2 regions of the Psychrobacillus sp. FSL K6-2365 genome follow, and region 2 is predicted to be linked to the other one. Evidence: riboswitches for the same ligand, from Rfam matches in the RefSeq annotation. Region 2 holds a riboswitch; the other holds the start of a gene.
What was found. A riboswitch is a leader RNA that binds a small molecule or an ion and turns the genes downstream of it on or off. The one in region 2 is predicted to bind FMN.

Region 1 (4,443 bases), 140 kb from region 2:
AGACATGGCTATTTTCAATAGCCAAAAATATTGCAATTGACCATTTTAGAAAACAAACCGTCAGAAAAAAGAGGTTATTTGACTCATTTGACTGGGAAAAGATGCAACTTGCATCTTCCGAAATGTTACCGGAAGATTTAGTACAGCTTAATGATGAGATGAGAACATTATTAATTGCATTGGATGATTGTACGGGAGATCAGAAAATGGTTATTATTATGCGATATTTCCAGGAACTTTCGATTGCGGAAACATCGGAAATTCTAAATTGGTCGGAAGGGAAAGTGAAGACAACGCAACATCGTGCAATAAAAGCACTTCGTGAACGATTATCTGATAAGCAAAAGGAGGCAGATGTTCATCATGAGTGAGAAAAAGACAGAAGATCGTGTATTAGATGAGCTATTAAATAACATGCCGAAGTTTACAGATAAACGCTCGAAAGATGAAATGTATAAACTGGTAAAATCCAAAATAGAAATTCAGGAGAGGCCTGAGAAACGTAATCGACTAGAGGTTTCAATGAACAAATGGCTACCTTTTATCATTTCCGTAGCTTCTGTCCTTATATTAACAGTTCTCGTCTCTTCCTTTATAAATAAGAATGAGAGTTCCACAGCTGATAAAGCCCAAGAGTCATCAATGGAAAAAGATCATATGAGAACGATGGACGTACCAGAAGAAGCATCAATGGCTACTGAAGAAGACAAGTCTAGCGATATGTCGACTATGTCTGGAAAAATAGTATCTTCGTATGAATTAGTTCCTTTCGACAGTCTATTTACCTCTGTTTACGAAAACGATTTAAATGGAGGAACAGTATTTCATTTTTCTTTATTAGAAAATGCTCTCTCTATTCCAATAACGATTGTAATTCCTAAAGAACAAATAGATATGGATTTTCCAAATAAGACACCAAATAGCTTGGAGTTATATGAAAGATACGCATTTGGGATTGATGAGATTTCCCTTGGATTCCAAGAATACCATCCTTACAAAGGTTACTTTTTGACAGAAGGTAAAATGTTAAAGCACTACTTACCAGTAGATCATGGTTACGATGCTGCTCCTGGAGCAATGGCGCCGTATCTAGCTTCTATCAATGAAATTTTCACTGATTTTGATTCCTTTTTAAGGGTCAATGAAGATGGTTCGCCGATTGACTGGGATCAAGTCGGTACGCTAGATGAACCTGTTGAGCTAAAAGGTACAGAGAAAAAGGTAAATTACTTTGCATATATTGGTTCAAATGGAGAGACATATTTAGCACCAAATTTTAATAAAACATTCGCTACATTATCGGAAGCATTGATGGATATGAGAGATCCTGGAAATGATATTTACACTTCTGTTATACCAAATAATGTGGCCTACACAATAAGAGAGGATAAAGGTTTAGTAATACGCTTCGATAAACCTTTAAACCTGGAATCTTTAGATGTAAGTGAGGCATCTCGATTATTAGAAGCTTTTTCCCTAACTGCCGCAAGCTTTAATCAATCCATCCAATTAGAAAATGTTGTACAAGATAGTTGGGATGGAATTAATTTAAGCAGCTCACTTCCTGTTCCAATCGGACCGAATGGTTTTACTTTGCGAACCAACTAAATAACGTCAACTGCCAATGCTTATCAACTAAAGCTTGGCAGTTTTTTTGTATCTGGGTACGCGATAGCCTATAAAGTTGTGGAAATAGCCCATAAACAATCAATCTAGGAATAATAACGAGATGAAAGCCCATAAGATTTTAAATATAGCCCTTAATTAAATCAAAAAAGCCCGTAAATTTTTTATTATAGCCTATATTAGGATGTTGGTCTCAATTACAAACAGGTCTGTTGCATATATTGTTTATATTTGATAAAATGTTATTAATTCAAGATATTAATCTTGAAGATCAACAAAATATTGATTCATCTTCGGGGCAGGGTGCAATTCCCGACCGGCGGTATTAGAAATTTATTTCTTCAGCCCGCGAACCTTAACAGGTTGATTTGGTTAAATTCCAAAGCCGACAGTATAGTCTGGATGGGAGAAGGTGAAGGTGCAGTCGTTTCTCGTATGCTTATACGGATACGCTTATTTAAGTGTACCTTGTTTCTCCCTTGAACTTTATTGGTTCAAGGGATTCTTTAAGTGTGCAAACGAGCTGAACCTTTCTTCTTGTGGAGTGAATCGCAAAAGGAGAGAGGATTTTATGATAAAAGGCAAAACGCGAATGCTTATTGCAGTCGCAATGCTTAGTAGTATTTCTTTTGTTTTAATGCTACTTGCTTTTCCATTACCGGTTTTACCGGCATATTTGAAGGTCGACTTTAGTGATATACCAGCTTTAATCGCTGCAATCACGATGGGACCAATAGCAGGAATTCTAGTTGCATTTTTAAAGAATGTGTTAGATTGGTTATTTGCAGGAAGTCCAACTGGTGTACCTGTTGGTCATATGGCTAATTTTGTAACTAGTATCTTATTTTTAACACCAGTGTATTTTATTTATCGTAAAGTTACTACATCAAAAGGAATTATGGTAGGACTAGGAGCAGGTACAGTATCAATGGCGATTGGTATGAGTGTATTAAATTATTATGTGTTTTTACCAATGTACACTTATTTCTTAAATTTCCCAATGGAAACCGGTACTGCCTTGTTTAATACTATCATTTTCGGTATTTTACCCTTTAATTTGATTAAAGGCGTAATAGTAACTATTGTGATGATTGTATTATTTAAACGTATAAAACCTTTACTTGATAAGGTAACTAATTCATATATGAAACCTAATACAAATTAAAAAAAGTTGTTTCTCCATTAGGAGGAACAACTTTTTTTTAGAGGAAAGTAAATATAAATGGATAATACCGCTTTGATTTCCGCCACAATCAACTAAGTAAGCAGTGATTATTATAGGATCATCTAAAGACATCATTTATAGCATTGGAACTAATAAGTAGAAAATAACAATTAGTAATTCAGTTACATTCATTTAGGTTGTGAATTAATCAAATTATTTGGGGAAATTATCCTTTTCGCAAGTAATAGGTAATAAACCGCAAGTAATTATGGACTATGGGCAAGTAAGCTCTTTACGACCGCAAGTAAGCCACAGATGTAAGCAAGTAAACAATAGGGGAGAGCAAGTAACGATAAAATTGGATTCAATTATTTCATAAAAGATGAGGATGTATACGCACAAAGTCCATGTTCCTAGTACTTTATGATATGAAGTGCATCGCATACAAAACAGGGGCTCTGGATTTGTTATCAAGCATCTTTCAACTAGTAAGAAGACAGAAGACATACGACAAAAAATAGTTGGTTTCAATCGTATAGAGTAGCGTTAGAGCGAACGAAATTGCATCTTCGAGTGCTTAATCTAGGAATAGTTAGTAGTTTTTCTGTAGTTAACCAAAAACGCACTTAGGTATTTTTCTAAGAATTGCAGAATGGCGCGGACAGGTAAACGCCAATATCACTAAAAATTACCTTGGTAACGATATAGCAAAACGTCTGTCCAAGCCTTCGCAAACGATTGGGAAAAAAGGCACTGGTATCTTTTTTACCCAGTTTTTCTTACAGAATAAAAAAATGGTGATCATGACAAGAGTCACAACCACCATTCAATATACTATTCGAATTTCAGAGCGTCGCCTTCAAATGACTCATCTGCTACTTTAATAGAATCAGTAGGACAACCTTCAAATGCATCCTCCATGTCCTCCATTAGTTCTTCTGGAACTTCTGTTGTACCCATGTTATCATCTAAAATAACGAAGGCAATACCTTCATCATCATAATCATAAATATCTGGGGCAGCTGCTCCACATGCTCCGCATGCAATACATGTATCTTTATCTACAATTGTATATTTTGCCATTATTATATTCTCTCCTTTATAACTACTAAAACGAATATGCTATCTTATTCATTCTAAAGATGTTTTCCATACATTTCAACCAAAATACTTCAGAAAAGAGAGGTATTCCTATGCATTTTCATCAAATATTACTATTTATAATACATAAAATATCTGGGCAACGTTCTGAGAATGCCCCATATTATTTATTAAAAGGCAAAAAATCAGGACAAACCATTCAAGATGTGACATATTTTCAACTTCATGCTTTCTTCTCTATCCTTCCACAATTATCGAAGGAAGATTATGATGAAGCGATAAATGAGCTGTTTAAAAATGAGTTTATTCGGGTAAATGAATCACTCGTATATATAACTGAAAAAGGAATTGAAATACTACCGAGTGATAAAGAACCTCTATTTAATGGTTGGAAATATAGGGGCAAGGAACAACTTTTTTGGAAAAGAATAGACTTAGTTATCCAAACATTATCGCAGTTCCAAGCGAATGAAAAAAAATTCGTACCAAACCAAAAGGATATTTCTATACAGCATTTTGTTAAAGACTTTTTAATCCATAATAATTTTCGT
Region 2 (4,443 bases):
ATTATTTTTTATTGGTACAACTTCAGGGATTGCTTCGATTACGAGATCCGCTTCAATTACAGCTTTTTCTAAATCAGTGTAGAAAGAAATACGATTATATGCTTCGTTAACTTCTCCGTCAGTAGCTCCTAAATCTTCTTTATAACGTAATTTTAAATTCATCATTCTATTTTTTGCATTGTCAAGAGCCTCATCATTAATATCATATACTGCAACTTGAAAACCTTTAAATGCCGTTTGAAAAGCTATTTGACTTCCCAAAACTCCACTACCGGCAACTGTAATTTGTTCGTAATTCATTTACAATCTCCTCTCCAATATAAAAAGTATAATCGTTTTACTATACCCTTTAAGCGAATGTTCAAGCAGAGTATAGCAAAATGAATATAACAAACACTATATAATTCAGAAAGGGATAATTATAGGAACTCTAACTTGTAACATAGCTTTTTTATCTTTAAAATTAAAGAGTAATCTAGTTAGGTTCAATTTTTAGAAAAAGGAGTTTTAAAAGCGTATGCAGACGAACAAAGTAGCGGATACAACCCGACGAATAATTTTGATCGTAATAGGAGCAGCTATTGCGGGTTATGCACTTGAAGCTGTATTAATACCAAACTCAGTTATTGACGGTGGGGTAACAGGCGTTAGTATCATGGGAACATATTTATTTAATATTCCTCTTGGCGTATTACTATTTGTATTAAACATTCCATTTGTATATTTAGGATATAAACAAGTCGGTAAAACCTTTGCAATAATGAGTATTGTTGGAATAGCATCACTATCTATTTCTACAGTTTTACTGCATCATATCGAGCCAATTTTAAGTGCAAAGGATCCTTTATTAGTAGTAATATCTGGGGGAGTAATGCTAGGTGTTGGTATTGGGGTTGTCCTTCGAAACGGTGGAGCTCTTGATGGAGCAGAAGTTTTAGCAGTCCTTGTATCTCGAAAAGTACCGTTTTCAGTAGGAGATATCATTTTACTTATCAATGCGTTTATTTTTGTAGGTGCAGGTTTTATATATGGTTTAGAAAGTGCACTTTATTCAGCTACTACTTATTACATAGCTAAAATCGTAATTGATGTAATTCAAGTTGGTCTTGAAAAGTCTAAATCTGTGCGTATTGTTAGTAAACAATCTGAGAAGATTGGCTCTGCAATTCAAGATCGTTTAGGTCGTGGTGTTACATATTCAAGTGGACGTGGCGGTTTTTCAAATGAAACAATGGATATTGTTACATGTGTAATTACTCGTATGGAAGAAAACAAATTAATGACGATTATTAAAGAATTGGACACAAGTGCTTTTGTTGTGATCACAGATGTGGCAGAAGTAAGAGGCGGTAGCTTCAAAAAACGTGATATTCACTAATACAATAAACCCGTTAAATGAGTAACTATCGTCATTTAACGGGTATTTATTATAAAAAAATTATTTTCGTTTTTTCTTCCCAAGTTCTTTTGTAGCAGCTTTATTTTTATCTACAATCTGTTCAAATTCAACTTGTACATGGATGCCATTTTCTTCGGTTTCTTGGACACTAATCACTTTACCTTTTCGGCCTTTAATTTTTAGATTGTCTTCGACCGCAGGGATATCTCTCAATACTTGAGTTAAAACAATTATATTTTTCTCCATAAAATGAACAGCATACATTTCCATTTCCCCTTATTTTATATTTTAGAATCTATGTATTTTATGATTATTTGAAAGATATAGAACTTCTATAAGTTGTAAACATATTTGTATATCTATTTAAAAAGAAGAGGTGTTCAAAACAATAAACTCAAGACAGACTAGTTCAGGCTGAAATAGGCAATCATTGCAATTGTAAAGGTTAACGTGGACGTACTTTTAGATTTCTGATTTAATTTTTGTTAGGAGTTTGTAATCGGAATAACTTGCAAAAAATTTAAGGACTTGTTATTCTTAGACCAATTAAATAATTTATCCTTCGGGGTCGGGTGAAAGTCCCAATCGACAGTAAGAGAGCAATCTTGAAGCCTGTGAGCCGTAAAACGCATGATTTGGTGTGAATCCAAAGCCGACAGTTATAGTCTGGATGGGAGAAGGAATAAGTGCCTATTGTATAGGTTTTTTAGTTATACTAAAAAACGATATAAAAGGGCTTATTAAAGTACGACTTCTCTCGCATCCAATGAATTCTGGATGTGTTTTTTTATGTCTAGTTACAACGAATAGCTCCTCATGTCGTTTCAGTCTGGGCAATAAAGGCAAAGGTAGCCTTTATTGCAATTATTATGCGGTTGTCTAGGCTGACATAGGAGCTAGCGCTTTTCAAAATTAAATAATTATCCTTCGGGGTCGGGTGAAAGTCCCAATCGACAGTAAGAGAGCAATCTTGAAGCCTGTGAGCCGTAAAAAGCATGATTTGGTGTGAATCCAAAGCCGACAGTTATAGTCTGGATGGGAGAAGGAGTAGTTCGATGCTTTTTGAGAAATATTGACAAAAGGCTTGTTTGAATCTACCTAATTTTCCTCTGTCACCTTTGTGGGCGGAGTTTTTTGTTTTTAAGAAGCTTCTGATTTCTCCTCAAAACATATTAGTAAAGGAGGATACAATGTTTACAGGAATTGTAGAAGAGCAAGGTATTGTAAAAAACATTCAAAAAAGTGCTAGCAGTATGCAACTTTCTATCCAAGCTGACAGAATTTTAGAAGATATAAAATTGGGCGATAGCATTTCAGTAAATGGTGTTTGTTTAACTGTAATCACATTTTCTCAAACTGAATTTACAGTAGATGTAATGCCAGAAACATTTCATGCGACTACAACCAATTTATTAAAAAATGGTTCAGCTGTTAACCTAGAACGAGCAATGGGCGCAAATGGCCGTTTTGGTGGACATTTCGTTTCCGGACATGTCGACGGAGTAGGTACGATATTGAAGAAACGACCTACTGCAAATGCAGTTTATATTGATATTACTGTACCAGAAGATGTAAGTCACTTTTGTATTCCCAAAGGATCTATTACCGTAGATGGTACAAGTTTAACTATTTTTGAAATAACTAAGTCGACAATAACTATTTCACTAATTCCCCATACAAACAAAGAGACAGTGTTAGGGATGAAGAAAGAGCGTGAACTAGTCAATATTGAATGTGACATGCTAGGAAAGTATATGTATCAATATGTTAAAAATAAAAAGGAATCAACTATTACACAAGATTTTCTAAAGCAGAACGGTTTTTAAGGAGATAATAACATGCTAAATACGATAGAAGAAGCAATAACGGATTTAAAACAAGGTAAGATCATTATTTTAATAGATGATGAAAACCGCGAGAACGAAGGGGATTTTCTTTGCTTAGCAGAATTTGCTACACCAGAAAATATTAATTTCATGGCCAAATATGGTCGGGGGTTGATTTGTATGCCTATTCATGAAGAAATTGCCCAGGAATTGCAATTGCATCCGATGGTTTCTGACAATACAGATTTTCATCAAACTGCATTCACTGTGTCGATTGATCATGAGACGACATCAACAGGGATTAGTGCTTTCGATCGATCTAAAACAATGTTGCAAGTGATTAATCCACAAGCTAGAGCACTACAATTTAAGCGACCTGGACATGTCTTTCCTCTTATTGCAAAACCAGGTGGTGTATTAGAAAGACGAGGACATACAGAAGCTGCCGTGGATTTTGGAATACTCTGTGCATCGTCAAAAGCTGGTGTAATTTGTGAAATTATGAACGAAGATGGGACAATGGCACGCTTACCAGATTTACTGGAATTTGCCCAACAATTTCAAGTGAAGATTGTAACAATTGAAGAATTATCAAATTACTTAACAAATAATAAAGTTAGCTAAGGAGAGAATAAGATGGTAAAAACAATAGAAGCAAATTTAATCGGAACAGATTTGAAAATAGGTATTGTCGTAGGGCGTTTTAATGATTTTATAAATGCAAAGCTTGTTGATGGCGCAATAGATGGATTGAAACGTCACGGGGTAAAGGAAGAAAATATAGAAGTCGCATGGGTTCCAGGTGTATTTGAAGTACCGTTTATTGCAAAAAAAATGGCTGAATCACATAATTATAATGCTGTTATTGGTCTTGGAACAGTAATTCGTGGAGCTACTACACACTATGACTATGTATGTAATGAGGCTGCAAAAGGAATCGCTCAAGTAGGTTTACAAACTGGAGTACCAGTTATTTTCGGTATTGTTACAACTGAATCCATTGAACAGGCTATTGAACGAGCGGGTACAAAAGTAGGGAATAAAGGATACGATGCTGCTATATCAGCAATTGAGATGGCAAATCTTTTGAAGATAATGTAAAAAGAGCAATAATAATATAGAAAGCCAATGACCAACTCAACAGGTCATTGGTTGGTTTACTTATGATTTTCCTTACAATATTTTTAAAATAGTAAGTAAAAAATGTTGAAAATAAAT

Region 1: linked by a shared signal. The riboswitch ahead of MKY29_RS08065 (ECF transporter S component) and the one ahead of ribE (riboflavin synthase) in region 2 are both predicted to bind FMN.

What each region holds. Positions count from the first base shown of each region.
Region 1 covers NZ_JBBOOO010000001.1:1,689,932-1,694,374, forward strand. Annotated here, with positions in the region: gene sigX (RNA polymerase sigma factor SigX) at 1-371, shown strand, start outside; gene MKY29_RS08060 (hypothetical protein) at 364-1,608, shown strand; FMN riboswitch at 1,912-2,044, shown strand; gene MKY29_RS08065 (ECF transporter S component) at 2,198-2,791, shown strand; gene MKY29_RS08070 (ferredoxin) at 3,626-3,874, opposite strand; gene MKY29_RS08075 (helix-turn-helix domain-containing protein) at 3,985-4,443, shown strand, end outside.
Region 2 covers NZ_JBBOOO010000001.1:1,550,005-1,554,447, forward strand. Annotated here, with positions in the region: gene MKY29_RS07355 (3-hydroxyacyl-CoA dehydrogenase) at 1-300, opposite strand, end outside; gene MKY29_RS07360 (YitT family protein) at 518-1,378, shown strand; gene MKY29_RS07365 (hypothetical protein) at 1,439-1,663, opposite strand; FMN riboswitch at 1,954-2,085, shown strand; FMN riboswitch at 2,319-2,450, shown strand; gene ribE (riboflavin synthase) at 2,590-3,225, shown strand; partial or broken gene ribB (3,4-dihydroxy-2-butanone-4-phosphate synthase) at 3,238-3,825, shown strand; gene ribH (6,7-dimethyl-8-ribityllumazine synthase) at 3,862-4,326, shown strand.